Regions from separate parts of the Pseudoalteromonas sp. APC 3250 genome, predicted to be linked through region 2. Evidence: predicted binding sites of a transcription regulator. Region 2 holds the regulator's gene; each other region holds the start of a gene.
What was found. The regulator sigma-54, encoded in region 2, starts transcription at its own class of promoters, with help from an activator protein. The targets are predictions, from matches to a motif close to GTTGGCACGNNNNTNGNNT.

Region 1 (10,564 bases), on a different contig from region 2:
GATTGACCATCAAGGTTTTGAAGCATGCATGGCAGTACAACGTAAAACTGCGCAACAAGCGGGTAAGTTTGGGGCTGATTACAATGACCAATTAAAATCAGACAAGCACACTGACTTTAAAGGCTACGATAGCACTCATTACAGTGGCACAGTGGTAGAAATTTTTGCTGGTGGCGAAGCTGTATCATTACTTGAAGATGGTCAACAAGGTATTATTGTTTTAGACCGTACTCCGTTTTACGCTGAATCAGGCGGCCAAATTGGTGATAGCGGAACAATCACAGTAGCCGGCGGTGAGTTTGTGGTGACTAATACCACTAAACTGGGTAATGCTTTTGCTCACCATGGAACAGTTCAAGGGCGTATTGGCGTTAACGATAAAGTGGATGCAACTATTGACGATGCGCGCCGTGACAGCATTAAGAAAAATCACACCGCTACGCATATTTTGCATGAAGCACTGCGTCAGCTTTTAGGTGAGCACGTATCGCAAAAAGGCTCACTTGTGCAGCCAGATCGTCTGCGTTTTGACTTCTCACATTTTGAAGCGGTGACCAAACAAGAACTGCGCGAAATTGAGCGCGTAGTGAATGACGAAATTCGTCGTAACTTTGCTCTTAACACTGAGCTAATGGCAATTGATGATGCTAAAGCAAAAGGTGCAATGGCACTGTTTGGCGAAAAGTACGATGACGAAGTACGCGTTGTGACTATTGGTGATTACTCAATCGAGCTTTGTGGTGGTACACACGTAGAGCGTGCGGGTGACATTGGTTTATTCAAAATTGTATCTGAAAGCGGTATTGCTGCTGGTGTTCGTCGAATTGAAGCGGTAACAGGTGCAGAGGCAATTGCTTTTGTAAGCGAGCAAGAGCAACAATTAGCTGATGTTGCAGCGCTTGTAAAAGGTGACAATGCGTCAGTGCTTGAAAAAGTAACTGCCTTGCTTGAAAAGTCGAAAGGGCTTGAAAAACAAGTTGCCCAGCTTAACGATAAACTAGCCAGTGCGGCAGGTGCATCGTTACTTGATTCAGTGGTTGAAATTAACGGGGTTAAATTGTTAGTGGCCAACGTTGAGGGCACAGAATCAAAAGCGCTTCGCGGTATGGTTGATGACCTTAAAAATAAAATTGGCTCAGGTGTTATTGCCTTAGGTGTTGCCAGCGGCGACAAAGTAAGCCTAATTGCGGGTGTAACTAAAGACTTAACTGGCAAAGTAAAAGCGGGTGAGTTAGTTAATCACATGGCAGGCCAAGTCGGTGGTAAAGGCGGCGGTCGTCCAGATATGGCGCAAGCGGGTGGTTCTGAGCCACAAAATTTAACTGCAGCACTTGATAGCGTAACAGCTTGGTTAACTGAGCGTACTTAAGCTTAAGTGGCACTTATAGTTCAAAAATTTGGCGGCACTTCGGTAGGCTCAATAGAGCGTATTGAAGCGGTCGCCGACCTTGTTGTTAAAACCAAGCAACAAGGCCACCAAGTGGTGGTGGTGCTTTCGGCAATGTCGGGAGAAACCAATCGCTTAATTAATCTTGCCAAACAAATCGACTCTCGCCCGAGTAGTCGTGAACTCGATGTATTACTGAGTACCGGTGAACAAGTCTCTATCGCTTTATTAGCGATAGCCATTATTAAACGCGGCCATTCAGCGGTAAGCTTACTAGCCGATCAAGTGAATATATTAACCGATAACATGTTCGGTAAAGCCCGTGTAGAAGAAGTTGCGGCAACGCGTTTAAAACATGAACTTGAACATAACCGTATTGCTATTATTGCCGGCTTTCAGGGGCGCGATATTGAGGGCAACGTGACCACGCTTGGCCGTGGTGGCACCGATACCTCAGCGGTTGAAATTGCTGGTGCAATAAAAGCCGATGAGTGTCAGATCTATACCGATGTTGATGGCGTATATACTACAGACCCGCGTGTGGAACCTAACGCACGACGTTTAAGTCATGTTACCTTTGCTGAAATGCTTGAGCTGGCAAGTTTAGGCGCTAAAGTATTACATATTCGCTCTGTAGAATCTGCTGGTAAACACAATGTTCCTCTGCGGGTGTTATCTAGCTTTAAACCCGATGAAGGCACGTTAATTAGTTTTGAGGAGAGCGACGTGACAAGCAATGTCGTATCGGGTATTGCATTTAATCGAGATGAGTGCTTAATTAAGGTGCATGGAATGCCGCAAGGCACCAAACATCTTGCAAAAGTTTTGAAACTTTTTGCTGATAATGGCATCGAAATAGATATGATTAATCAAATTAATCATAAAGTTGAAAAAGTCGACTATGCTTTTACTGTGCATTTAAATGATTACTTAAACGCACTTGATTTGTTAACGGCTGAGCAACAGCAATTTGACGCACATGCAATTGACGGATTGACCAATGTGGCGAAAGTGTCAGCGGTGGGTATGGGGATGAAATCTCATTCCGGGGTAGCGAGTTTATTTTTTGATTCGCTAGCACAAGAAAACATTGATGTGATGTTTGTTGCCACCTCAGAGATCAAAATTTCAGTTTTAATAGATGAAAAATACCTAGAGCTGGCTGTTCGTGCATTACATAAGACATTTTTAACAGAAAATGAATAGATTGAGAGTTTTTACTTACTTTTTAGTCTAATTTTAATTAAAATGTTTGTGCGGAATCTTATAATTTTATTGGAACATGGGAGCAAGAGAATGCTAATACTAACTCGTAGAGTAGGCGAGACCCTTATGATTGGTGACGAAGTAACCGTTACTGTTCTAGGTGTTAAAGGAAATCAAGTTCGTATCGGTGTTAACGCACCTAAAGACGTATCAGTTCATCGTGAAGAAATTTACATGCGCATACAAGCTGAAAAGTCTAACCCTAATCCGGGCAATGCTTAATCAACATAGTATAAAATGTGCTAGTTAATATAACTATGACATTTGTAAAAGCCACTCATTGAGTGGCTTTTTTGTTTATAAAATCAATCGTTTCTTCGTCGAGTATTGCCTTAGAAATGTATTGCATACCGCTTTTACTTTTTAACAATAGTCCACAATCTGTAGTAATAATTTCGTTAATGTCGTGCCAAGCTAACTGGTAATTTTTGTAATGATTGGTTGATTTTATTCCGTCTTCGTCGAAGGTGAGAGTGACTTCAGAACCAGACGCTCTGCTTAGCATTTGCCTGGTAACCCACCATGGGCGGCGATAGTAAAAGGCGATGCATTCGAGTAGGGCTAGCATCAGCAAAAATGTACCTAGGTAATGATCTCCTAAACCATAAATACCAAATAATCCCAATACAACAAGCAGTGCTAATAAAAAATATTTAGGTTGCGCGCGTTTACTATAAGGCAGCGATTGGTCGAAGCATTCATAAAAGTAAGGTTTATCGAGTTTATAGGTTGTCGTAAATACCATGCATCTATACTTAAAAGCTATTTTTTATCATTTTAGCAAGCTATGTGGTAAATGCGCAGCTTAAAAAGAATTAATAGTTCAGAGTTTATAATTAATGGGTAGCAACTTGGCGACTAGTATTAAACACAAAAAAAGCGACCAAATGGTCGCTCTTTAAAAAGGGGCTGAATTAGCAATTTGTTTCTTCAGCGTTGACACCTTCTTTTACTTCTTCACAGGCATCTTCTACTTTATTTTGAACATCTGTCACGGCTTCGTCGATGCGTTCACCGGCTTCTTCTGCATGATTGTCTTCACAACCCATAATAAATGCACTTGCGAATAGGCCAATAGCTGCTGCTTTAAGTGTTGATGATTTCATAATGTAATTCCTTGTATATAAATTTAAAAAAGTTCGTTGTTTCTTATCTACCTGGGGCTTTTACCACGTAAAGCGCCAGAGACAAGTGAAATAACCAGTAAAACTAAAAAGATAAAAAATATGATCTTAGCAATTCCTGCTGCGGCTCCTGCAATACCACCAAATCCTAAAACGGCTGCGATTAGTGCGATCACCAAAAATGTAATTGTCCAGCGTAACATTGTCATCTCCTTGATTTATCTAAGTGTTAAAGTGTTGTTTTTATATAAGCGAGTAATATGCCAGTATTTTATTTTGTTTTAAATCAACGGTTTAACTTATCTTTTTCAGTTTGGTTTTATATTAGGTTGGTAATTTTTACGGTTTTATCTGTAACTTATTCACAGTGGTGTCTGATGAGATAATAAATAGTTTTTACAGTCGTTATTTTGGTAAGACCAATTAACATTTGCTTTGGCAGTTTTTAGTGGATTAGCTCATTAGGTATATTTTTATGTGTTTTTACAGAATATTAGGGTTTTTATATATTCTTTGTTTATAACGAACATTTTTACCATCTATATATATAGGTTAAATAAGCTATTTTAGGTGGTGTTAACCTTATTGGTGATATGTTACTTTTAGATTAATTGGTTTTACCAATTTACAATGTGTAGACAAAAGAATAGTTTTTGTTACTATTGGTGAATATTTATTTAAATAAACTGACTTTTTATGTATTCAGTTTTGAACAGGGGAGAATTATGGATATAGGGGCTTTGCTCACAACTGCAGGCAATTTAATGCTAACCGGTATGGTGGGGGTGTTTGTATTTCTTTCTTTATTGATTGGTGCAGTGACAGTTATGTCTAAGCTGGCTAGCAAATTTTCTCAGCCAGAACTTGAAGTATCACAGAGAACACCATCTTTTAAATCTCAAGGTGTGCCAAATGAGCACATCGCTGCAATTAGTGCTGCCATTGCTCAGTACAAAACAAATAATAATTAGAGGAGCATACCAATGGCTAAATTAAAAATAACAGAGCTCGTACTTCGAGACGCACATCAGTCGCTTTTAGCTACCCGCATGCGATTAGACGACATGTTACCTATTGCAAAAAAAATTGATGACGCAGGTTATTGGTCTATAGAGTCTTGGGGTGGGGCTACCTTTGACTCATGTATTCGTTATTTAGGCGAAGATCCTTGGGAACGTATTCGTGCGCTTAAAAAGGCGATGCCAAATACACCCCAGCAAATGTTACTTCGCGGTCAAAACTTATTGGGGTATCGCCATTATGCTGATGACGTTGTTGAAAAGTTTGTTGAGCGCGCACACAAAAATGGCGTAGACGTATTTCGTATTTTTGATGCCATGAATGATGTACGTAACTTAGAAACTGCCATAAAAGCGGCGGTTAAAGTAGGTGCGCATGCCCAAGGTACGATTTCTTACACGGTAAGCCCAGTACACACATTGGATATGTGGCTAACACTTGCTAAGCAGCTTGAAGAATTAGGTTGCCATTCAATTTGTATTAAAGATATGGCGGGATTGCTTAAGCCTTACGATGCAGAAAAACTGATTAAAGGCTTAAAAGAAACGGTTTCAATTCCTATTGCCATGCAATGTCATGCAACAACGGGTTTAAGTACCGCAACGTATCAAAAAGCGATTGATGCCGGTATTGATATGCTCGATACGGCTGTATCGTCTATGAGTATGACTTATGGTCATTCAGCAACTGAAACAATTGCTGCAATCGTGGAAGGTACTGAGCGTGATACTGGGCTTGATTTAAACCACCTTGAAGAAATTGCAGCTTACTTTAGAGACGTACGTAAAAAGTACGCTGCGTTTGAAGGCAGTTTAAAAGGTGTTGATGGCCGAATTTTATTAGCCCAAGTGCCAGGTGGTATGTTAACTAACATGGAAAATCAGCTTAAAGAGCAAGGCGCTGCTGATAAACTAAACGAAGTATTACTTGAAATTCCACGAGTACGTGAAGATTTAGGCTTTATTCCACTCGTTACACCTACCTCACAAATTGTTGGTACTCAAGCGGTATTAAATGTACTCACTGGTGAGCGTTATAAAACCATTACCAAAGAAACTGCTGGCGTATTAAAAGGTGAGTATGGTTCAACACCTGCACCAATGAATAAAGAGCTTCAAGAGCGTGTACTTGATGGCAGCGAAGCAATTACCTGTCGCCCTGCAGATGTGATCAAACCTGAACTTGAAACGCTTGAGGCTGAATTAAGTAAACTTGCGCAAGAGCAAGGCTTAACGCTTGCTGATGAGCAAATTGATGATGTGCTCACGTATGCCTTATTCCCACAAATTGGTTTGAAGTTTATTAAAAACCGCAATAACCCTGACGCATTTGAACCTGTTCCTAGCGCTGATGATAGCTCCAATAAAGCACCTGAAAAATCAGCGGCAAACAATAAAGGCGTTAAGGCTGAGCAATACAGCGTTAAAGTAGATGGCAAAGTATACGATGTCGTGGTTGCTCAAGGCGGTGAGCTTAAAGAGGTGACGCTAAAAGACTCTGAGCATATTCCACAGTCGGCATCAGTTGCTTCAGGTGAAACTCTTAATGCGCCACTTGCCGGTAATATCTTTAAAATTAAAGTAAAGCCAGGTCAGGTAGTAAATGAAGGTGATGTGGTGATTATTATGGAAGCCATGAAAATGGAAACCGAAGTACGCGCCATGCATACCGGTACAATTGCAGACGTGCTTGTCTCTGAAGGTGATTCAGTGTCAACCGGCGATGCAATGATTGCATTAGCTTAAGGAGTAATTAGAGGATGGATGGTATTTTAAACCTCTGGCATGCCACAGGCATTGCTAACTTTACATTTCCTGGGCTGATCATGATTGCCGTTGGTTGTTTGTTATTATTTTTAGCTATAGTTAAAAACTTTGAGCCGCTACTATTACTGCCCATTGGTTTTGGGGCTATTTTAACTAATATTCCTGTGGCGGGCTTATCTGACCCTGGTGGCTTACTTTATTATGTTTACTATGTAGGTATTGATACCGGAATTTTTCCGTTATTAATATTTATGGGAGTGGGCGCGCTCACTGACTTTAGTGCCTTAATTGCAAATCCGCGTATGTTGTTATTAGGTGCTGCGGCGCAGTTTGGTATTTTTGCTACCTTATTTGGGGCTATTTTACTTAACTTTATTCCAGGGTTTGAGTTTAGTTTACAAGATGCGTCAGCAATTGCCATTATTGGTGGCGCTGATGGGCCAACCGCTATCTTTTTAGCGTCAAAGCTGGCACCTGATTTATTAGGTGCTATAGCAGTGGCTGCGTACTCGTACATGGCGTTGGTTCCTATTATTCAGCCGCCTATCATGCGTGCGTTTACAACGCCTGAAGAACGTAAAATTCAAATGCCAGAACTGCGTAAAGTATCAAAAAAGGAAAAAATTATTTTTCCGCTGATGGTACTCACTTTAACTGCGCTCTTTTTACCAGCCGCCATTCCACTGGTTGGTATGTTTTGTTTAGGTAACTTAATGCGTGAGTCGGGTGTGGTCGATAGGCTAAGTAACAGTGCTCAAAACGAAATTATTAATATAACCACCATATTTCTAGGACTAGCGGTAGGCTCTAAGCTTGCTGCCGAGCAGTTCTTAACAGTGGAAACCATTGGTATTTTAGTGCTGGGCGCAATGGCGTTTGCTATTGGTACGGCCTCAGGTGTATTTATGGCAAAAGGCTTAAATAAAATTTCAAAAACCCCAATTAATCCATTAATTGGTGCAGCGGGTGTATCGGCTGTTCCTATGGCGGCTCGTGTAGTTAATAAAGTCGGTCTTGAAAATAACCCGCACAACTTTTTACTGATGCATGCCATGGGGCCTAATGTAGCTGGCGTACTGGGAAGTGCTGTTGCTGCAGGTATTTTATTAGCACTTGTTGGCTAGTAATATTTAATCCAACCATTAGCGCAGTTTACTGCGCTTTTTTTTGCCTAAAATTTAATGTTTTAGATTAAGCGGTTTCTTGTATAGGGTTTTTTGTTTAAAGTAATCACTCTTCATTTTTTAAAAGGGCTGTCAAATGTTACACACTCCGCTGGCAAAATATTTACCCAAGGTTAGTAAGCTTGTATTTGGTTGTATGGGTTTAGGAGGTGCTTGGAATAAAGACGCCATCAACAGTGGGCACTTAAAGCAAGCTCATTCATGCATAGACGCAGCATTTGAAAGCGGGATTAACTTTTTTGATCACGCTGATATTTATACCTTAGGCAAAGCTGAGCACGTTTTTGGTAAAGCGTTGGCTGAGCGTCCTGAGCTCAGAGAACAAATGTATATTCAGTCTAAGTGTGGTATTCGCTTTGCTGATGAGAAAAACCCGCAGCGTTATGATTTTTCTGCTGATTGGATTGAGCGTTCTGTTGAGGGCTCACTTAAACGATTAAATACCGACTACTTAGATGTGCTTATGTTGCATCGCCCCGATCCATTAATGGAGGTGGAGGAAGTTGCGCAAATATTTAGCTGTTTAAAAGAAAGTGGCAAAGTGCGTCATTTTGCAGTTTCTAATATGTCTCAACATCAAATAAGGTTTTTGCAGCGCGCTTTAGATATGCCAATTGTGGCAAATCAAATAGAGGCCAGTTTACAAAAACATCAGTGGGTTGATGAGGGCATTTATGTAGGTAATGCCGATGGTAAAGATATTAACTTTACCCCAGGGTGTGTTGAGTATTGTCGTGAGCATGACATTCAAATTCAGAGTTGGGGCAGTTTGTGCCAAGGTTTATACTCAGGCGGTGACCTATCAAAAGCGTCACAAGCGGATGTAAACACGAGTATTTTAGTTAGTAAGCTTGCCGTTTTATATGGCACAAGTGCAGAAGCTATTGTATTGGCATGGCTACTTCGCCATCCTGCATCGATTCAGCCAATTATAGGCACAACTAATGTAGATCGTATTAAGGCATCGAGTGATGCAATTAATATTAACTTAAGTCGAGAGCATTGGTATGAGTTATATATTAGCGCGAAAGGCTGCGCTTTGCCGTAAGTTAATACCCGTTTCAATATTATTTAAACGAATTGGTATAATACAAAGGTGTTGATATGAATATATTTGTCATTTTAATTAGCTTAGTGATTGCTTTGGTGATCATTATTCCTTTGCTAGAAAAGTACCAAAGTAAAATGGGGCTAGAGGGTGCTACCAAATACAGCAAGTATATTTGGCCATTAGTCATGATATCTTTGGTTGTGCAGCTAATTTATGTACTTGTAAATTAAGATTGAAACTTAAATATCACACACAAAAAAGCCTTTGCGGGTAACCCCAACAAAGGCTTTTTTATTTAATCAGTGAAGTGGTTATCTAAGTGCTAGTTGTAGCTCACGATTACGCTCTAGTTGCGCGATAAAGTTATCAGCAATAGGCTTAAATTTAGCAAGCTCTGAACGAGGTAATGGTTCAGACTTAGGTAGTTTTACGGTTTTAGGGTTACGGTGAACGCCGTTAACCAAAAACTCATAATGTAAATGCGCACCGGTTACACGACCAGTTGAGCCAACAGTACCTATTTTTTCTCCCTGTTTTACCTTTTGCCCTGTTCTGACTAAGCGCTTGTTAAGGTGTAAGTACTTAGTAACATATTGAGTACCATGGCTAATAAATACGTAATTACCATTATATTTGCTATAGCCTGCTTTAATTACTTTACCATTACCCGATGATACAACTGGCGTGCCTGTGCGTGCAGCGTAATCAATGCCGCGATGTGCTTTCACTTGTCCTGTAACAGGGTGTAGGCGGCGAGGGTTAAAGCTTGAACTAATATATTTGAAATTAACAGGCGCACGCAAAAAGGCTTTTTTCATACTACGGCCTTCAGGGGTGTAAAAGTTACCGTCTGTGTGACGAATAGCGGTGTAACGCTCACCTTGGTTTATAAATTCAGCGGCAATAATTTTACCGGTGCCAATAAACTCACCGTCAACAAAATGAGACTCATAAATTAAGCCAAATTCATCACCCTTGCGAATGTCGTTAGCAAAATCGACGTCCCAACCAAATATATCGGCAAAGTTCATGATTTGGCGTTCACTTAAACCTGCTGCAATTGCAGAGGTCCAAAAGCTACTTGAAATTTCCCCACCGGCTGTTTTGCTCAGTGTTTCTATTTCTTTGCTGTCAATTGAGGTGTCGTATTGGCCTTCGTCATTAAGTGTGACGAATAGCGTATCCGTTTTAGAAATAACGTAGCGTAATTGAGCTAATGAACCGTCTTCGGCGGTAGCAAAGCTTAACGTTTCACCTGGGTGAATTTTAGTTAGCTTACGTGTTTCAGCGTTGGTGTTTACAAGTTTATGCAGCGTTTGCGCAGAAAAACCGGCACGCTTAAAAATAATCGCTAAGTTGTCACCATTTTTAACTTGGTGATCGACAAAATCATATTCTGGAAGTTTTTGTGCTGCCTGCTCTGAATTAAGGTCAGTGAGTTTTTCGTTCTCACCTACTTTAATTTGTAATTCATAGCGCTTACCAATTTCTAGTGTGTTTTCACTATTGTCTTTGGATGCAGTGGCTTTTTCAGAAGGAAGAAAGGCTAAGGCAACAATAGCAGAAACCAAACCTAGAATAAGCATTTTGTGTTTTTTGGGGAGCGTGTTAACCACGTGAACCATAACGTGCCTTTTTCTGCTGTCAAGATAATAAATAGGTTATATTGCAGGATATAACGAATAATCTGTGAATACTAGTATTTTGTAGATTTAAACTCGAGTTAAATTAGGCTAAAATCATAGGGTATTCAGGCTGTTTGTGTT
Region 2 (10,564 bases):
GTGAGGTTAAAGGGATCAAAAAGATCTTAATTGCTTCGGGCGTGCGTTATGACCTTGCAGTACGTGATCCTCGTTACGTTAAAGAGCTAGTAACCCATCATGTTGGTGGATATTTAAAAATAGCACCCGAGCACACAGAAGACGGCCCATTATCAAAAATGATGAAGCCGGGTATGGGCGCCTATGATGAATTTAAAGCGTTATTTGATAAGTACTCAAAAGAAGCGGGTAAAAAGCAGTATTTAATTCCATACTTTATTTCTGCTCACCCGGGGACTAAAGATGAAGACATGGTAAACATGGCTTTGTGGCTGAAATCGAATGATTTTAAGCTTGATCAGGTACAAAACTTTTATCCATCACCGATGGCCAACGCTACCACCATTTACCACACAGAAATGAACTCGCTTCGTAATATTAAAAATAATACTGAGCAAGTTGCTGTGCCTAAGGGAGCGCGCCAACGTCGTTTGCATAAAGCAATTTTACGCTATCACGATCCTGCCGGTTGGCCAATGATCCGCGAAGCCCTGCGTAACATGGGCAAAGCCAAGCTTATTGGTAAAGGTCCAAATTGTTTAGTGCCAGAAGAAGGCCGAGATGAAAGGCAAACCAAACGCGGTAAAGGCAATAAGGGCGGTCGTCCTGCGCTGACTCGTCATACTGGCTTTAGCCAGTTTAAAAAAGCCAACACTAAGCCTAAGGTAGGTGGTAATCGCCAGCGCGCTAAGTAGCCTTAACTTATGTAAAGTAACTATCGGCTTAAACAAAAACACCGAGTATTGATGCGGTGTTTTTGTTTATAAAAAGATTAAATCAATAACCAAGTCGCAGTACCTAAGAAGGCAAATATACCAACAATATCAGTTACCGTGGTTAGTACCACACTGCCTGCAAGTGCTGGATCTATTTTCATTTTTTTAAGCAATAGTGGGATACTAGCACCCGCAATACCTGCTGCAACTAAATTCATAAACATAGCAAACGCTAAAACACCACCGAGTTTGAAATCCCATTGCCAAAGCGCAACAACACCGGCAATTAGGATAGACCAAACCATACCATTAATCGCACCGATAGCGAGTTCTTTTAATAATAAAAAACGTTGGTTAGTTTGGTTGATATGACCCACCGCGATACCGCGAATAACCAAAGTTAAGGTTTGGCTGCCTGCAACCCCACCCATTGACGGGACAATGCCATTGAGCACAGCAAGAATTGGTAATATAGCTAAGGTGTTTTCAAAAAAGCTCGCCACAATTGCAGCCAGCAATGCAGTTAGTAAGTTTACACCCAGCCAAATTGAGCGCTTTTTAGAGCTTTTCAACACAGGTGCAAAGGTATCTTCTTCATCATCTAAACCCGCTAAACCCAGTAAACTGTGCTCAGCGTCTTCACGAATAACATCAACGATATCATCAATGGTGATCCGCCCAAGCAAGTGTGCGTTGTCATCAACAACCGGTGCCGATATCCAGTTATGACGCTCAAACAATTGTGCAACTTCGCTCTCATCCATTGAAATAGGAATAGACTCACAGTCTTCATCCATTAACTCATGAACAATTTTTTCAGGGGGATTAGTTAATAAAGTACTCAGCGATAGGGCGCCTAAAAAGCAGTTATTTTCATCAACCACATATAAGTCATCTGTACCCTCAGGTAATTCGCCGCGTAAGCGAATATAACGCAGTACCACATCTAGAGTCACATCGGGGCGAATAGTAACGGTATCGATATTCATCAATGCGCCAGCAGAGCGCTCTTGATACGATAAAGCCTGCGTTGCACGTTCTCTATCTTGAATATCCATAGCGCTAACAACATCTTTATAAACGGTGTCAGGTAGGCTACGTAGTACTTCCCCTAAGTCATCATGGCCCATGTCTTCGGTTGCGGCAGCAATGTGCTCGGGTGCCATTTGCGCAATAATGCCCAAACGTACATCTTCAGACAGCTCTTCAAGCACATCACCTTGTACATCAGGATCAACAAGCTGCCAGAGCATACGGCGAATTTTATGCGGGGATGATTCTAAAAGAAGTGCGGTATCACAAGGCGCCGTTTTTGCCAGCATGCGTCTAACTTGAACAAATTGACCACTATTTAGTGACTTAGTCACCTGTTTTAGTTGTTGTAGTGGAATATCTTGTTCTAAAGCTTCAGGCATTGGCGTCCTTAATTAAATTGTATTACATGCTGGAAGGGTATAAATGCTATTCAATTTTAGTTTATCTTACTTTATGTGAGCAAACTAACTCAACCACTATTAACCTAAGCTTAGGATGATGAGTTAATAATGAACTTTTTTATTCTTGCTCATTAAATCGTTGGTCGATGAGTTCACCTATTGCGCTAAGTGCAGGCTCAGCGTCGGGGCCTTCGCATACCACCTTAACTTCTTTGCCTTGGCTGCTTTCGAGTAACATAAGTGCCAGCACGCTATCGCCAGCGGCTTGTTTGTCATCTTGAAATAAAGTGATTGTGGCATCAAATTGCACAGAAAGCTGAGCTAATACTGTCGCCGCTCTAGCGTGTAATCCTAATTTGTTTTTTATTAAAAATGTATTTTCTAACCGCATGACATGTTCTCGCAAGCTTTGATTTTATTCTTGTTCTCGGTGGCGAATTTTTACATTAGGATGACTCATTGCAAAGCTTTCACCAATGGTTTGCGCTAAATAAACAGAGCGGTGTTGCCCACCGGTACAGCCAATTGCAATGGTTAAGTAGCTGCGGTTATTTCGTTCTAAATGCGGCAGCCATGTTTGCACAAATGTTTGAATTTGCCATGTAAATTTTTGCACTATGCTGTGACTTGCTAGGTAGTCTTTTACTGGTTGATCCAGCCCCGTAAGTGGCTTAAGTTCAGGCTCCCAATGCGGGTTTGGTAAAAAACGGGCATCGAATACGTAATCTGCTTCTTTAGGGATGCCGTGTTTAAAACCAAATGACTCAAAGGTAATGATCAGTTGTTTATCTTTTTTTCCGAGTATTTTTTCACGAATAGATTCAGCAAGCTGATGCACACTTAAATCTGTGGTATCAATCATATAATCAGCACGATTAATCAATACATCAAGCAGTTGTTTTTCTTTTTTTATGGCTAAATCAAGCGGCAAAGAATCAATAGATAAAGGGTGGAGACGTCGCGTTTCTGAAAAACGTTTTATTAATGTTTGATCGTCACTGTCTAAATAAAATACCGTTGGTTTAGTAAAACCAGGTAAATATTCGAGTATTTCATTAAATTGCTGTTGCTCTTTAGGTAGATTACGCACATCAACACTCACAGCAATTTTATTATAACTGTCGGAAACGCTGCGCACTAATGATGGTAATAAATTAAGAGGAATATTGTCTACACAATAATAACCTAAGTCTTCCACAACGCGTAACGCCACAGATTTACCTGACCCTGAGCGACCGCTTATAATTATTAATTCCATTTATCACCTTTCTTTATTACTACGATTGACTGACGATAACCTGATACAGTTCGCTATCCGATTTGGCGGCGCGTAACTGTTTACAAAATTCTTTATCATTGAGCTTATCAGCAATCGTGGCTAGCATCTTCAAATGCTGCTGATTATCGCCATCGGGAACAATTAACGCGACAAAAATGTCAACCGGTCGGTTATCAATCGCATCAAAATTAATAGCTGTTTCGCTCACTAAAATCAAAGCAAGGGGCTCTTGAGCTCCACTCATGCGACCATGTGGAATAGCAATGCCTCGGCCAATGCCTGTACTTCCAAGCTTTTCTCTTGCAGTTAATGCATTAAGAATATCTTGTTGTGTTAAATAGGGCAGCTTATTGTGAGCCAATTCACTGATAAATTCTAAAATTCTTTTTTTACTATTAAAAAGGACCGCAGCTTTACTGCAGTCCTGACAGATAAGTGAGCTTAGTTTCATAGTGTTAGTGTCGAGCAAGTTTCTCTTTGTGTTTAATTACTTGACGATCTAGCTTGTCAATGAGCGAGTCTATAGCGGCATACATATCTTGATGCTCAGTAGAGGCAAAAATCTCAGCGCCACTAACATGAACGGTTGCTTCAGCTTTTTGGTTTAGTTTTTCTACATCGAGAATAACGTGCACATTCGTTATGTGATCAGTGTGCCTCTGTAACTTCGAAAATTTACTATTTACGTAGTCTCTAAGCGAGTCGGTAATATCTACATGGCGACCAGTTAAATTCAGTTGCATAAACATTTTCCTCTTTGTTGTACGCCTTAAATCAAACTTTTACGTTGATTAGACGGGGGAATAGCTAGAGATTCGCGATATTTTGCAATGGTTCTCCTCGCTACTTTAATTCCTTGCTCTGCCAATATATCTGCAATTTTACTATCACTCAATGGTTTAGCTGAGTTTTCTGCAGCGATTAATTTTTTAATTAATGCACGTATTGCTGTTGATGAACATTCGCCACCATTTTCAGTACTTACATGGCTTGAAAAGAAATATTTAAGCTCAAAAATGCCACGTGGTGTATGCATGTATTTTTGCGTAGTAACACGCGATATAGTCGACTCATGCATTTCCACCATTTCAGCCACATCGTTAAGCACCATAGGCTTCATAGCCTCAGGACCGTGTTCAAAAAAGGCCTGTTGCTGCTGCACAATACAGTTGGTTACTTTAAGTAGCGTGTCATTTCTACTTTCTAAGCTTTTTATAAACCATTTAGCCTCTTGTAAGTGCGAGCGAATAAACTGGCTATCACCACTTGATTTAACCGTACGCGACATAGCTGCATATTGGCTATTTACTCTGATCTTAGGCATGCTATCTGGGTTTAATTCAACTACCCAACGACCTTTAACTTTTTTAACCGACACATCAGGAATAACGTATTCAGACTCTTCTCTGACAATAGTGTCTGCCGGTTTTGGGCTGAGCGTATGAATCAACGTCATGATTTCTTTAAGCTCATCTTCTTTAAGCTTTGTTTTTTTCATTAACGTGCGATAGTCACGTGCAGCAAGTAAATCAATATGATCGGTTAAGATCATTTTTGTTTCGTTTAAAAAAGGTGTGTCTTTATCAAATTGATTTAGCTGAATACACAAGCACTCTTGTAAACTACGCGCGGCTATTCCCACTGGATCAAATAGTTGAATACGCTTTAGTACCGCTTCTATTTCGTCAAGTTCAACTTCATCTTCGCCGTCGTTTTCTTGGTTAAAGCTTTCTAATATTTCTTCACAGCTAAGGGTTAGAATCCCTGAGTCGTCTACAGCTTCTACAATTGCAATAGCTATCGCTTCATCGGTAGGACTAAACGGCGTCAGTTGAAGTTGCCACATTAAATACTCATGCAGCGTTTCAGTCGAAGAGCCTTGATAAATAGATTCATCTTCTGGCATTGGGCCCGATGAAGAGGCAGGCGCAGCGCTCATATATTCATCCCAAGTAACATCCATAGCCATATCATCGCTAATAGTGTCTTTGGTCATTGCTTCGCCGCTATCTTGCTCATACTCGCTAGGTTTATCGTCAGCTGAGGCACTTAGCGTTAAGTCATCGTTATCGGCTTTTTGTTCGTTTTTACCTGCAGTGTCTTCGCTGTAATCGTGTTCTTCAACTTCAAGCAAGGGGTTGCTATCGAGCGCTTCTTGAATTTCTTGCTGGAGATCCAATGTACTGAGTTGCAATAAGCGAATTGCTTGTTGCAACTGTGGAGTCATTGTAAGTTGCTGGCCCATGCGCAGCTGTAATGATTGCCTCATGTATCTCTAACAATCCTTTTAAATTATTATAATTAATATTAGCAGATGCTTAGTGTAATAACACACATATTAGAGCTTGAACTGCTCGCCTAAATAAACATCGCGTACTGTTTTATCGTTTAATACATATTCTGGAGTGCCTGATGCAATTAACTCTCCATGAGAAACTATGTAGGCTTTTTCACAAACATCAAGAGTTTCGCGTACGTTGTGATCTGTGATAAGTACGCCAATTCCTCGGTTTTTAAGATGCTCTATAATCTTTTTAATATCTAATACTGAGATAGGATCAACCCCCGCAAAGGGTTCGTCTAAAAGGATAAATTTAGGGTTTGCTGCTAACGCGCGAGCAATTTCAACGCGGCGACGTTCACCACCTGATAAAGCCATACCTTGACTATCGCGGATATGCTGAATGCTAAATTCATCAAGTAAATTATTTAAGGTATCTTCGCGTTGTTGTTTATTTAATTCTTTACGTGTTTCTAAGATAGCCATTAAGTTTTGATAAACAGTCAGCTTTCTAAAAATAGACGACTCTTGCGGTAAATAACCAATCCCTAAACGCGCTCGGCTGTGCATCGGTAATAAAGTAATATCTTTATCATCAATTGATATTTTGCCTTTATCGCTAGGCACAAGGCCTACAATCATATAAAAAGTGGTGGTTTTACCTGCACCATTAGGGCCAAGTAACCCCACAATACTGCCAGCTTCAACCTCTAGGCCAACGTTTTTTACAACTTCACGACCTTTGTAGCTTTTAGCTAATAGCTCTGCTTTTAATGTGCTCATGGTTGACCTTTATCATCTTCTTTTTTATTTTCAACAGGGACTAAAATAGTGTGTACACGGTCTGTTGAGTTTTCGTCTTTTTCTGCGCTAATTAACTGCTGCTCGATATCGTAAGTGATACTTTTAGCTGTTATTTTTTGACCTGCTTGAGCAATGCTTGCATCGCCGATTAAGGTTAAAAAACGCAGCGACACATCGTAACGCACTTCATTAGCACTGGCGCTCATTATGGTGCCATCAGCTTGTGTTTCTTCAAAATATGCAGGGCTGCCTGTGGCAATTAATAACTGTTTGTTATCGCCTAGCTCATCGCGTTTATGCACTTCTAAACGGTCAGCTGTGATACGGCGATTACCATGAATAATTTCAACATTTTTCTCAAAAATGCCTACGTTTTCTTTTAATTGACCTTCTTGCTTATCTGCACTAATTGAAATTTGATTAGCAGCGGGGGCTTCAGCAGGTTCAGCGCCATTACTGTTAAAAGCAATTAATAGTGAGGGAACAATTAAAATTTTAAATAGGTTATTGGTCATAATATAGGGTTCGCGTATGGTTAATAAGTTTAATCACCTCGGTTTTTAAATCGGCCTCAAGGCCTTTACCTGTGATTTTTAAATTAGGTCCTGTAATAACGACAGGCTGCTGTGATTGCATGGTTAATAGTTTTATATCAACATTGATGGTCTGGGCGTTGATCGTATCGATCATGGCGTTATCTACTAAGTTTTGAGCGGTTACATTACCCTCTAACACCAGTTGACGGTCGTCGTAGAGGGTGGCTTCATCGGCGTTAATACGCCATGTTTGCTGCTCGTTGTATAAAGTGAATATAGGCTTTTCAAAAAAGGTAAAACCGAGTTGTTGATACAACTCCATTTTTACCGCAGTTACCTTATGGCTCACTTTACCTTGTTCATTATAAGCCGTTTGTTTTAGCTCAATAGCGGTATAATCAGGCTTAGCAATAACTTGTGTTTCTTCGCTTGCAGTAATATCAACCTTAGTAAAATAAGGATACCAGAGCCAAACCATACAGCTTATGAATAAAACGCTCAGTATAATGCGCGCTACATTCATGAACTCGTTCCTTGGCTAGTTAGTGGCTTGTTATTTTCGAGCATAAGTAAGTCTGTCAGCTCTCTTACCGCACCAAAACCGCCGGGCAGTTGGGTTACATAATGTGATAAACGTTTAATAAGTGGATGAGCATCGTTTACGGCAACCGCAAAACCGACTTGCTCCATTACTGGCATGTCTGGGCCATCATCACCTATATAAGCAATTTGCTCATCGCTAAGCGCTAATTTTTGTTTTAATTCTTGATAGGCTATGAGTTTGTCTTCTTGGCCTTGATATATATGTTGTACGGTTAAACTGCTCATACGTTGCTGCACTATATGAGAATGGCGCCCGGTGATCACGGCGACTTCAAAACCGCTGTTAATCAGGGCTTTGATACCAAATCCGTCTTTGGTGTTAAATGCTTTGAGTTCTTCACCTTGGTTTCCAAGGTAAATACGGCCATCAGAAAATACACCATCAATATCACAAATTAATAGCTTTACTTTTTTTGCGCGCGCCTTTGCATCATCACTTAGCGGTTGATAGAGATCTTCAAATTGCATTTATAGCACTCCGGCTTTAAGTAAGTCTTGCATATTTAGTGCGCCAATCGGTTGATTATGCTCATTAATTACAATTAAACCATTAATACGTTTTTGTTCCATAATATTTAACGCTTCAGCCGCGAGCATCTCTTGGGTGGCTGTAGTACACGACTTGGTCATCACAACATTAATTTCAGTGCTATGAATGTCAATACGTTGCTCTAAAATACGGCGTAAATCGCCATCGGTAAACAGGCCTGATAATTGCTGGTCACTATCAACAATAGCGGTCATGCCGAGTCCTTTGGCCGACATTTCAATTAAGGCATCTTTAATCGTTTGCGTCTCGTTAATGATAGGCGTATCAGCACCACTGTGCATAACATCTTTAAGAGTTAAGAGTAATCGCTTGCCTAAGCTACCACCAGGGTGCGATAGTGCAAAATCATCAGCAGTAAAGCCGCGTGCTTCTAATAATGCCACCGCCATGGCATCACCCATAGCGAGTGTGGCAGTGGTACTTGCAGTAGGTGCTAAGCCCAATGAGCAGGCTTCTTGTTCAACTTTAATACACACATGCACATTTGCCAATGTTGCCATGGTTGAGCCTTGGTTGCCTGTCATGGCAATCATTTTGGCACCAATGCGCTTTAATACTGGAATAATATTAAGTACTTCGCTGGTTTCACCAGAGTTTGAAATGAGGATAACCACGTCATTTGCTGTGATCATTCCTAAATCACCATGGCTTGCTTCACCCGGGTGAACAAAAAATGCGGGGCTGCCGGTACTGGCAAGAGTGGCGGCTATTTTGTTACCAATATGGCCTGATTTACCCATGCCAATAACAATAATACGACCTGAGCAGTCATACATTAATTGACAGGCTTGGTTAAAGCTTTCATTAACGTATTGTGTAATATCGCTGAGTGCTTGGCGTTCAATCTCTAGAACACGTAACCCTTGTTGAATAAAGTTTAGCGTTGACATGGGCTATCCTACTTGACTAAAAATATAACCTTGGTAAATCATAAATGCGACGATGAGCAAGCCACCTTCTATTCTATTGATACGTCTTTGACCTCTAAAGTTCAATGACATAGCAATTAGCGCCAAGGTTGCGCCAATCATAATAATAACATCACGGTTAGCAACCGAAGTATCGATAACCGATGGATTAATTAATCCTGCCAGCGGTAATACCGCTAAAATATTAAAAATATTCGAACCAACTATGTTACCCAGCGCTAAGTCATCTTCATTTTTAAGTACACCTGCAATTGAAGCTGCAAGTTCAGGTAAGCTGGTGCCTATAGCAATAATGGTCAAACCAATCACTAAGTCACTTAAGCCAAAATATTTTGCGATATCAACGGCTGAGCCAACTAAAAAGTGTGAACTAACCGGCAGTAAAATCATACCCACTACCAGCCAAAAAACAGCTTTTTTGGTTGGTACGTTGTCAGGTACTTCGTCACAGGCTTCGCTCACAAACGGATCGTCTTGGTTTTTAGCTCGCAGTGAGACAAAAATAAGTCCGCCAATAAAAACAACAAAGCCAAATAATAAGGCTGCACCTTCAAAAAATGAAAAATAGTTATCTGAAAAAATATACCAAGTTGCAATGGAGACCAGCAGTACCAGTGGAATTTCACGTTTTAACGTACTTGAAGATACTGATAAGGGTCTTAAAAGGGCGGTAATACCTAAAACTAATAAGATGTTAGTGATGTTTGAACCAACTGCATTACCCACGGCAGTATCGGTTTTATTTGCCAAAGCTGCTGAAGCCGATACCATCATTTCAGGCGCTGAAGAGCCCATAGCTACCACGGTTAAACCTACAATTAGCGTTGGCACGCCAAAGTTTTTAGCCAGTGCTGCTGCACCATAAACAAACCTGTCTGCACTCCATACGAGAGCCGCAAAACCAAGAATTAAAATGACAAACGAGGTAACCATTGTGATAAGCCAATTAATGTAAATTCAGATAGCGCGAATAGTAACAAAAGCCACCATAAAAGTATAAATAAAAGAATAAGGTGTAATACATTAGGCGGTTATTTTAAGTATTCTTTGGCGCTTTTTATATGAAATTTTAAGCCAAAGTTAAGGCTGCTTGAATCAATCTTATAACTGTTTTTGCGACACTATTACAAAATCTTACGAATTGTTTTTTCCATATTGGTTAAAAAACCCTTAAAATAGAAATATGAGAGAGTATTGTTATGGAGAGCGACTTGTCGCAATCAATAGTTGAAGTCAAGGATGTTACCTTTTCTAGAGGCGATAGGGTCATATATAAAAATATGAGCTTTGACGTACCTGAGGGTAAAATTACTGCCATTATGGGGCCAAGCGGAATTGGCAAAACCACGATGCTACGCCTAATAGGTGGCCAGCTTAAACCAGACTCCGGT
Region 3 (10,564 bases), on a different contig from region 2:
TGTGGATTCATTTGCCATAGTTCAGGCCATAACCAAGGTTCGTTTAGATATATAGCTGAGATATCCCAAAGCGTGTCACCTTTTTTCACAACATACTGTTTAGGCGCATCTTTTTTTATAGTTAGTACATCTGCCAGCACAGGAAAAGTTGCACCTAATGCAAGTATAATTGCAATTAATGGAGATTTCATTGAGCTTCCTCATAGTGTTTTTTCATTATTATTAACCAAAACCTGTTAAAGGGGAACGTGAATGGCTAAAATAAGAACATACAATACCCTAAATTTAAGCATAAGTGTAAAAGGTAACTATGGCTAGGTTAGAAGTTTTAAGATTTCCAGATGAACGTTTACGTACAATCGCAAAAGAAGTAACTGTTGTTGACGATCAAGTGCGTGAAATTGTCAAAGATATGCTAGAAACTATGTACGATGAAAATGGTATTGGGCTTGCTGCTACACAGGTTGATATTCACCAGCGTATTGTGGTGATCGACGTATCAGAAGAGCGCAATGAACCACTCGTGCTTATCAATCCGCAAATTATCAAAAAAGATGGCTCAACCGTGAGCGAAGAAGGCTGTTTATCAGTTCCTCATTCGTATGCAAAAGTTGACCGTGCAGAAACCGTTACCGTAGCTGCACTGAACGAAGAAGGTAAAGAATTTATTCTTGATGCTGACGAATTATTAGCGATTTGTATTCAGCATGAACTTGATCACCTTCAAGGTAAATTATTTATTGATTATTTATCTCCATTAAAGCGCCAACGCATTCGTAAAAAGCTTGAAAAAGAAGCGAAGTTTGCAGCGCAGTAATAAGCACCTTAGTAAATAATTAGGAAACTCAGTGACACAACCATTACGCATTATATTTGCCGGTACGCCGGACTTTGCTGCACGCCATCTGCAAGCACTTATAAATAGTGAACACCAAATAGTGGGCGTTTACAGTCAACCAGATCGTCCAGCGGGTCGCGGAAAAAAACTAAAAGCCAGTGAAGTAAAAGCGCTTGCATTAGAACATGACCTACCCGTTTTTCAACCGCAATCACTCAAAACAGACGACGCACTTGAAGAGCTAAGCAGCCTCAATGCCGATATCATGATTGTCGTTGCCTACGGTTTAATTTTACCTAAAGCCATTTTAGATGCCCCACGTTTAGGGTGTTTAAATGTACATGGTTCTATTTTACCGCGCTGGCGTGGCGCCGCACCTATTCAACGCGCTATTTGGGCAGGGGATCAGCAAACCGGTGTAACCATAATGCAAATGGATGAAGGGCTAGATACCGGCGATATGCTGCATATTAGCCGCTGCCCTATTGATAGTACTGAAACCAGTGCAAGCTTATACACTAAGCTTGCTGAACTGGGACCTGATGCATTAATCGACACCATAAATCGTTTAGCCAACGGGGACATAACGCCTGAGCCACAAAACGATGCTGATGCCAATTACGCTAAAAAGCTCTCAAAAGACGAAGCCAACATTGATTGGTCTATGGATGCCGAGCAAATCGAGCGTAACATTCGTGCATTTAACCCATGGCCAGTATGCTTTACCCAAATGCGTGGTAATACGGTAAAAATATACCAAGCAAATGTAGTTGAACAATCAGGCGCAGCTGGCACTGTATTAGCAAGTGATAAAAACGGTATCGTTGTGGCTTGTGGTAAACACGCTTTATCTATTGGCGAATTACAACCACAAGGCAAAAAGCCAATGGCAATTAATGATTTTTTAAACGGTCGTAGCGACTGGGTCACACCCGGCACCGTATTAGGCGAAAATAATGAGTAATGTAAGCAATGTCAGAGCGCTAGCCGCTGAAACTTTATATAACGTGGTTGATAAAGGCGCATCGCTTAATCAAGAACTCCCTTTCGCTAGCCAAGGCCTATCTCCTAAAGATAAAGCCTTACTGCAGCAAATTTGCTATGGAGTATTACGTTACTTACCTAGCCTAGAAAATTATTGTCAGCATTTAGTAGAACAACCGCTTAAAGGCAAACGCCGTATTTTCCAGTTTTTGTTGTATGTAGGCATTTACCAACTACAACACATGCGTGTACCGCCGCATGCAGCAATTAGCGAAACCGTTAATGCGTTACAACAATTACGCGCTCTTGGCTTAAAAGGGCTTATTAACGCCATTTTACGAAGCTTTCAGCGCCAACAAGCTGAGCTTGAAGAAAAAGCCAAACAAATTCCGGTGTGTTTATACAACCATCCAAACTGGTTTATAAAGCAAGTAAAAGAAGCCTACCCAGATAGCTGGGAAGACATTCTAGAAGCTAATCAGCAACAAGCGCCAATGTGGCTTCGAGTGAATCAATCGCAGTTTAGCACCCAAGAATATAGCGAAATGCTAACCGCTAACGATATTGAACATACTCTAAATCCTGATTTTATTGATGGCATTAAACTAAGCAAACCACGCGATGTGTTTTCACTTCCTGAGTTTGATACCGGTGCCTGTTCAGTACAAGATGCGGCAGCGCAGCTTGCTGCACGCTATCTAGACCCACAAAATGGTGATTCAATACTCGATGCCTGCGCAGCGCCTGGTGGTAAAACCTGTCATATTTTAGAGCTTGCCGACGCAGATGTGCTTGCGCTTGATAGCGATGCCACACGCCTAGAACGTGTTAAACAAAACCTAGAACGCATAGGTTTGGGCGCCGACTTACAATGTGGTGATGCATCGCAACCTCACACTTGGTGGGATGAAGAACAGTTTGATCGTATTTTGTTAGATGTACCCTGCTCTGCAACTGGCGTAATTCGTCGTCACCCAGATATTAAATGGTTACGTCGCGCATCCGACATTAACGATTTATCGACCCTCCAAGGCGATATACTCGACAGCATTTGGCCATTGTTAAAGCCAGGCGGTACATTGGTGTATGCAACCTGTTCGGTGCTTCCACAAGAAAACCAACAACAAGTTGCTAAGTTTTTAGCTAATAATGGAGACGCAGAGCATATTCCTTTGCACAGCGAAGACACTAAAACCACACCAGGCTTGCAGTTATTACCAGGCGAAAGTGACGGTTTTTACTACGCTAAATTAGTTAAAAAAGCCTAGGCAACACATTTAGCTACTTCAATTTAGAGGTAGCTAATACTTTGATGTAATTAGTATTAATAATACGGGTACATAATGAAAATAATCATACTCGGTGCTGGGCAAGTTGGCGGCACACTCGCAGAAAACCTAGTGGGTGAACAAAACGAAATAACCGTAGTTGATATCGACGGTAACCGCTTGCGCGAACTGCAAGATAAATACGATTTACAAGGTGTTGCAGGCCACGGCGCCCACCCTGACGTGTTAAGTCGCGCAGGGGCTGAAGATGCCGATATGATTATTGCGGTGACCAGCTCAGATGAAGTTAACATGGTGGCATGCCAAGTTGCCTACAGTATTTTTAATACACCGACCAAAATAGCCCGTATTCGCTCTGAGCAGTATTTAAAATACCGCGAAAAACTCTTTCATAATGATGACTTACCTGTCGATCATTACATAGCCCCAGAAGCACTCGTTACTAAGTATATTCGCCGCCTAATAGACTACCCTGGCGCATTACAAGTACTGCAATTTGCCGATGGCATGCTCTCTTTAGTGGCTGTAAAAGCCTACTATGGCGGCTTATTGGTAGGCTATGCCCTATCTACACTTAAGCAGCATATTCCTAATGTTGAAACTCGGGTAGCCGCTATTTACCGCCAAGGTAAAGCGATAAAACCCTTAGGCACCACCGTAATAGAAGCCGACGATGAAGTATTTTTTATTGCCGCAACCAAACACATTCGTGCGGTAATGAACGAGCTACAAAAGCTGGAACGCTCGTATAAAAAAATCATGATTGCCGGTGGCGGTAATATTGGTGCAGGTCTAGCCCGTTCACTGGAAAGAAACCACAGCGTTAAGTTACTAGAGCGAAGTAAAGAGCGTGCCGAACAGCTTTCTGAAATGCTCGACAACACCGTGGTATTTTGTGGTGATGCATCCGATCAGGAGCTGCTCTCTGAAGAACACATTGAACAGGTTGATGTGTTCATTGCCGTTACCAACGACGATGAAGTAAATATAATGTCGGCTATGCTCGCAAAACGCATGGGGGCACAAAAAACCATGGTACTTATTCAACGAGGCGCTTACGTTGATTTAGTACAGGGCGGCGAAATTGATATTGCGATTTCACCACAACAAGCGACTATTTCTGCATTGCTGACTCACGTGCGCCGTGGTGATATTGTAAACGTGTACTCGTTGCGTAAAGGGGCTGCAGAAGCCATAGAAGCGGTTGCCCATGGTGATGAAAATACCTCTAAAGTGGTAGGTCGCGCAATTGCCGATATTAAATTGCCAGCAGGTACCACAATAGGTGCAATTGTGCGAAATGACGATGTACTGATTGCCCATGACGATACAATTATTTTGTCAGGCGATCATGTAATCATGTTCTTAATTGATAAAAAGCACATTAACGTGGTTGAAAAGTTATTCCAAGTTAGCGCTATTTTTCTATAATTAAACTGCTTGAGTTAAGTAATCAACAAACACAAAAAAGCCGCTGACTATTAAGCGGCTTTAGTGGAGTATGATGGGTTAATACTTATTGTACTCTTGCAAACTCTTCTTTAGAAAGTTCACCATTTCCGTCGGTATCTAAATCATCAAAAATGTTCATTAGTTGTTTATTAGCGGCGGCTTCCTGCTGGCTAATTACACCATCGCCATTACTATCAAAAGAGGCAAAATCTACCGCTGCATAAGCTGCTGATGATGACGCTAATACTAAAATCGCAAGTGTTGTGTTTAATGCTTTCATAATAATTCTCCTATAAGAGGGAAATCCTTTTCTGAGATCCCTGTGCAATGAAAAAAGTCAAAAATTAAAAGTTTGCAAACTCAGCTTTAGAAAGCTCACCATTACCGTCGGTATCAAGCTCAGTAAATGCGGCTGTTAAATCAGCGTTTACAGCGGCTTCACTTTGACTAATAGCGCCGTTACCATCAGTATCAAGCGCGTCAAAGTCGCTTGCTGCAAAAGCAGCTGATGAAGAAGCTAGCGCGATAAGTGCAAATGTTTTATGTAATGTTTTCATAATTTAATCCTTCAAAATGTAATGCAATGGTTTATCAAAAAATTGTGTCTAGCTATCACGATCCTTGTTATTCTCTTTCATAGGCTTCCTTGCCTATTTAGGTTGTCTTTGGCAACTCAGAATATACTTAGCCTTGCCTTATGCTTTCGAAAATTCTTCTTTTGATAGCTCACCGTTTTGGTCAGTATCAAGCTCTGAGAACATGCTCATTAATTTTGCATCAACCGATGCTTCGCTTTGGCTAATAGCACCGTTGCCGTCGGTATCTAGTGTGTCGAAGTCGCTCGCTGCAAAGGCAGCTGATGAAGAAGCAAGAGCGATAAGTGCAAATGTTTTGTGTAATGTTTTCATAATGAGTATTCCTTAAAATCGTTTAAATAATGAGGGAGCTTTTAACTCCCAAAACTTTAATAGCTTAGGGTTATGCTTTAGAGAACTCTTGTTTTGATAACTCACCGTTTTGGTCAGTATCAAGCTCTGAAAACATGCTCATTAATTTTGCATCAACCGATGCTTCGCTTTGACTGATTGCGCCGTTGCCGTCAACGTCTAGCGTGTCAAAGTCGCTTGCTGCAAAAGCGGCTGATGATGAAGCTAATGCGATAAGTGCTAAAGTTTTATTAATGCTTTTCATAATCAATCTTCCTTCAAAGTTTATGTTTTATGCGATTAAGTGTTTTACTTTAAATCACGTTTCGTTCTATACAGCCTGACTATTACAACTTCGATGCCAAAAATATAAAAACCATAATTTTCAATAAATTAACCAGCAACTAGCTGAAATGGCGCTATTTAACTCGTTATTTTGTTGCTTTTTAGCAACAGTAGATAAGGCAATAAAATTAAAACAATAAAAATCAAAGAGTTGAGTTTAGGTAAAACCCCACACAGTCGGTGAGCAACCGCTAAAAAAGAGGATTAAATAAACAAAAAGGAAGGTGAGTTGAGTTTAATTTTGTTATAAACAAAAAAATTAGAATAAAAGACATATTTAACTAATTGTTTTTAATGAATTTGTAAAATAAATTTGAAATGGCTTTTAAAAATAACAACAACACATGGCTATTTGTTGCAAAAGAGCGAAAATGTTAGAGCTTGTTGATATTTTAGAATTGTAAAATGTTCAGCGTCGAAAGATAACAGGTCTTATACAATTTCAACTTCAAGTGCATTAGGGTCAATGAAGTGATCCCCCATCAGGGCTTTCATTTGCTCTTCACTGGCAAATAATCGAATTCCGCAATATATGCCCTTAGCATGTTTTTTCACACTGCATATTTGCCCTTCGTGCTTTGTATCTTCATCAAACACTACGATGCAACGCATATCTTTAATGTCGTCGATTTCTTGGGTTGTTTTAATATCAAACATAACACCCGTTAACGAAATATCTTTTATAACGCCTTCAAAAGAAGGGCGATCATCCGATAATTTTAACTTGGCTGGAAACAGCGTCGGTATACGCGCTTGCGAGCGCAGTTCAAATAGCTGTACTTGTGAAGGATAGTCGATAAACAATAACTTAGCTGGGTGAGATGCTACAGACATAAGCTGCTGACGAAACGCTAAAACATGCCCACCACTGCCCTCTATAAGCGCTCTTACCACCACCATCACACCATCGCGTAAATAATCACTTGCCATGGGGAGCCGTTTTGCATTGGGGTAATTTAAAATAATAAACTTATTTTCTAATAAGCCTATAAACTCTGTTTTTACGCGTCGGCTACTCGTGGGGGTGAGGATTTCTAAATCAACTATGCCACCCGTGACGATTTGGTTTAACTTTTCCAAATTGGTTTTTCGCATATTTCCTTCCTGATATTTATAACGTTATCCACGCCAAAATGTTGGGGTAAATAGCACAAGTAAGGTAAATATCTCTAAACGACCAAATACCATTGCCACGGTTAATATCCATTTTGCAGTATCGGTAATAGCGCCATAATGAGAAGCAACATCACCTAAACCAGGCCCAAGGTTATTTAAACACGCTGCCGTTGCTGAGAATGCCGTTATATTGTCTAACCCGGTGCCCATTAACGCTAACATAATAATAATAAAGACTAGTGCATAAGCCGAGAAAAAACCCCATACCGCTTCAACTACTTTATCTGGTAGCGCCTTTCGTCCTAACTTTATAGAGTATATAGCTCGAGGATGCACTAAGCGGTTTAGCTCTCGCACTCCTTGTAGATAAAGTAAAAACACGCGCACTACTTTCATACCGCCACCAGTTGAACCAGCACAGCCACCAATAAAACTAGAGAATATTAATAAAATAGGTAAAAACAAAGGCCAAGCAGAAAAGTTATCTGTGGCAAATCCTGCGGTGCTGCTTATAGATACAGCTTGAAACAATGCCTGATCGAGGGTTTCATCGCCATTGGCATAAACATCGTGAGATGAAAGTACCGTGAAACAAATCACCACCAGCGCGAGCTGAATACATAGAAACACTTTGAATTCAGGGTCACGAATGTAGACACTAATATTACGACTCGCTACAGCAGCATAATGCAGAGAAAAGTTAATGGCTGCGATAATTAAAAAGAACACACAAATAAAGTTAATTACTGGGCTATCAAAATGCCCCATTGAAGCGTCATAAGTAGAAAAACCACCAATAGCCACCGTAGAAAAAGCATGGCAAATTGCATCAAACCAATTCATGCCAGCGCTCCAATACGCCAAAGTACATGCAAGGGTAATAGACACATAAATATACCAAAGGTGTTTAGCGGTGTCGGCTATACGCGGGGTCATTTTGGAATCTTTTACGGGGCCTGGAATCTCAGCCCGATACAACTGCATACCACCTACGCCAAGCATTGGCAGGATTGCTACCGCTAATACAATGATCCCCATACCACCAAACCACTGTAATTGTTGGCGATAAAACAATACCGATTTAGGCAGATACTCTATACCGGTCAGTACGGTAGCTCCTGTAGTGGTTAAGCCAGAAAAGGCTTCAAACACGGCATCGGCCAAAGAGAGATTGGGTTCTTGTAAAAATACCAGCGGTAAGGAGGCAAACGCGCCTAGTACCAGCCAAAACAAAACCACGATTAAAAAGCCTTCGCGGGCTTTTAAATCGCCATGCTCATGCCTATTTGGGTAATAAGCCATTAAGCCAATAACAACACTGAATATAAAGGCTAAAACAAACGGCACCCCTCCACCATCTTTATAAATTAAAGACACTAGCGCTGGTGGCACCATAGTAATACTGAATAGCGCAACCAATTGGCCAAGAATTTTTATGATGGTACGAAATTGCATTGAGCGTATCGCTTTTTTATTAGTAAATTAAAATAACTACTGTATGACTCGAAATTTAATGTTTAATCATTAAATGGAATGAATGTAAGACTATTACTCTTTGATTGTTAACTCAACTGCGCCGTGGCTTAAATCAAAAATATCTTTGATGGCTTGCTGCGCTTGGCGACTATCAATGGTAATAGTCCACTCAATATTTGCAGTAAACTGCTTTTCAATATTAAGTACCTGAAAGTTGGTTTTTAAGTATTGCTCTATCGCCCCTTGCATACTGTATTCACTAAAGCCCACCAGCTCAGCACTCGGCACTTTCACCACGGTTTGTAGTTTTGCTAAGGCATTATTGAGTGAACCACCATAAGCACGCACCAGCCCACCCGTACCGAGCTTTATACCTCCAAAGTAACGTGTTACCACAGCGGTCACTTCACCTAAGCCTGAGCCCACTAGCACATTGAGCATGGGTTTACCGGCGGTGCCATTGGGCTCTCCGTCATCAGAAAAGCCATAAACATGGCTGCCCCCTGGGTTACCTGCAACATGTGCCCAGCAATTGTGGCGTGCATCACTATATTTTTCTTCAATATTTTTAATAAAGGCTTTCGCAGCATTTAGATCGGGCGTGTGACCTATATGAACGATAAAGGTACTTTTTTTAATTTCTTCTTGATGAAATACAGCTTCGGCTGGGTATTTATATTCAGACATAGCACTTACTTAGGCTTTAATTAAAAAAATGGGGCCAAAAGGCCCCTTTGTATCCGTTTATTTTAGCGCGTATTGGCTAACTCGTCTTTATAAGGATTTAGTCGAGTAATAAATTACGCGTCATATTTTCTAGGCTATCTTCGTGAACAATAATATTGTCCTCGATACGAATACCGCCAAAAGGTTTAAACGCTTCGACCTTTTCCCAGTTAATAAACTGCTTATTGTCTGTTTGTGCTAAATCACCCAATAAAGAGTCAATAAAGTACAAACCTGGCTCAATAGTAAATACTTGGTTTTTCTCAATTAAGCGAGTACAGCGCAAGAATGGATGACCCTCTGGTGGCGCTTGATGTGCCCCTGTTTCATCACGCATAAAACCACCCACATCGTGAACCTGTGCACCTAAATGATGCCCTAAGCCATGCGGGAAGAAAGTTGAGGTAATTTGACGCTCAACAATTTCGGCTGCAGGTAGTTTAACAATATCAAAATCACTTAATAGCTGAGCAATACGGTTATGACAATCAATATGCAGATCGCCATACAGTAAACCTGGCTTTAAGCTTTTTCCTAACTCAATTTGATGCGCTGTCATAGCGTTAACTAAGTCAGCAAACTCACCCTGCTTTTTAAAGTCGTAGGTACGGGTAATATCCGCAGCGTAACCATTAAAATTAGCGCCCGCATCAATTAAAAATGAATTATGCGTTTGTGGTGCTTTTGGCTCAAAATGGGTGTAGTGCAAAATAGCGCAGTTTTCGTTAAGTGCCACAATATTGCCATATGGCATTTCGTTTTCACTTTGGCGCGTTGCCATTAAGTAAGCTTGCTGAATATCAAACTCGCTACCACCATTAAAAAACGCATCACGCGCTGCTTTATGGCCATCAACCGCAATACGATTCGCATTACGTAAACATTCAAGTTCATATTGCGTTTTATAAGCACGGTGGTAATGAATATAGTTAAGTACTGGCTCAGGGTTCATAATACTAAAGCCAAGTGCTTGTGCTACTTCGAGGTATTCACCAATGTAGGCAAATTTAGCTTTATCGTAAGGTAGTAGCTTTTCAACCTGATCGGGTTGTAATAACAATTCAATATCGAAGTATTCTGCCCAAAAATCTCTTGGCTCATCAGGTACTTTATGCCAAAAATCAATTGGGCGATAAAAAATAAGTTTTGGCTTATCGCTACCATTTACCACAATCCAGCAATGTGGATTATCAATAACCGGTAGCCACGCTTTAAAATGAGGGTTAACTTTAAACGGGTAATACATATCATCTAAAAATTGGCGCTTAGCTTGGCCTGAATGAATGACTAATCCTTCTAACCCTTCTTGCTCACAAATAGTACGTGTACGCTGCTGCAATGTTGCAATATGTTCGGCGTATAAAACGGCTAATTTTTCCATAATAAACCCATCTGTTAAATTTAACTTGCTT

Region 1: a site for sigma-54 is predicted at 4,027-4,045, ahead of QL986_RS11055 (DUF1328 family protein). Genes of this name have one in related genera too.
Region 3: a site for sigma-54 is predicted at 5,837-5,855, ahead of QL986_RS18140 (EF-hand domain-containing protein). Genes of this name have one in related genera too.

What each region holds. Positions count from the first base shown of each region.
Region 1 covers NZ_JASDCM010000009.1:29,923-40,486, reverse strand. Annotated here, with positions in the region: gene alaS (alanine--tRNA ligase) at 1-1,369, shown strand, start outside; gene QL986_RS11075 (aspartate kinase) at 1,376-2,593, shown strand; gene csrA (carbon storage regulator CsrA) at 2,684-2,875, shown strand; gene QL986_RS11065 (YcxB family protein) at 2,931-3,398, opposite strand; gene QL986_RS11060 (hypothetical protein) at 3,568-3,759, opposite strand; gene QL986_RS11055 (DUF1328 family protein) at 3,807-3,980, opposite strand; gene QL986_RS11050 (OadG family transporter subunit) at 4,503-4,748, shown strand; gene oadA (sodium-extruding oxaloacetate decarboxylase subunit alpha) at 4,761-6,542, shown strand; gene QL986_RS11040 (sodium ion-translocating decarboxylase subunit beta) at 6,557-7,687, shown strand; gene QL986_RS11035 (aldo/keto reductase) at 7,824-8,795, shown strand; gene QL986_RS11030 (hypothetical protein) at 8,852-9,028, shown strand; gene QL986_RS11025 (peptidoglycan DD-metalloendopeptidase family protein) at 9,110-10,423, opposite strand.
Region 2 covers NZ_JASDCM010000005.1:81,789-92,352, reverse strand. Annotated here, with positions in the region: gene QL986_RS07295 (YgiQ family radical SAM protein) at 1-734, shown strand, start outside; gene mgtE (magnesium transporter) at 812-2,170, opposite strand; gene QL986_RS07285 (HPr family phosphocarrier protein) at 2,310-2,582, opposite strand; gene rapZ (RNase adapter RapZ) at 2,607-3,449, opposite strand; gene ptsN (PTS IIA-like nitrogen regulatory protein PtsN) at 3,469-3,921, opposite strand; gene hpf (ribosome hibernation promoting factor) at 3,926-4,213, opposite strand; gene QL986_RS07265 (RNA polymerase factor sigma-54) at 4,240-5,739, opposite strand; gene lptB (LPS export ABC transporter ATP-binding protein) at 5,809-6,534, opposite strand; gene lptA (lipopolysaccharide transport periplasmic protein LptA) at 6,531-7,070, opposite strand; gene lptC (LPS export ABC transporter periplasmic protein LptC) at 7,060-7,614, opposite strand; gene kdsC (3-deoxy-manno-octulosonate-8-phosphatase KdsC) at 7,611-8,162, opposite strand; gene QL986_RS07240 (KpsF/GutQ family sugar-phosphate isomerase) at 8,163-9,134, opposite strand; gene QL986_RS07235 (calcium/sodium antiporter) at 9,138-10,106, opposite strand; gene QL986_RS07230 (ATP-binding cassette domain-containing protein) at 10,373-10,564, shown strand, end outside.
Region 3 covers NZ_JASDCM010000028.1:6,228-16,791, reverse strand. Annotated here, with positions in the region: gene QL986_RS18180 (LysM domain-containing protein) at 1-191, opposite strand, end outside; gene def (peptide deformylase) at 311-817, shown strand; gene fmt (methionyl-tRNA formyltransferase) at 849-1,802, shown strand; gene rsmB (16S rRNA (cytosine(967)-C(5))-methyltransferase RsmB) at 1,795-3,090, shown strand; gene trkA (Trk system potassium transporter TrkA) at 3,166-4,542, shown strand; gene QL986_RS18155 (EF-hand domain-containing protein) at 4,628-4,843, opposite strand; gene QL986_RS18150 (EF-hand domain-containing protein) at 4,908-5,120, opposite strand; gene QL986_RS18145 (EF-hand domain-containing protein) at 5,259-5,471, opposite strand; gene QL986_RS18140 (EF-hand domain-containing protein) at 5,542-5,754, opposite strand; gene QL986_RS18135 (flagellar brake protein) at 6,267-6,929, opposite strand; gene QL986_RS18130 (TrkH family potassium uptake protein) at 6,954-8,405, opposite strand; gene QL986_RS18125 (YigZ family protein) at 8,499-9,113, opposite strand; gene pepQ (Xaa-Pro dipeptidase) at 9,211-10,533, opposite strand.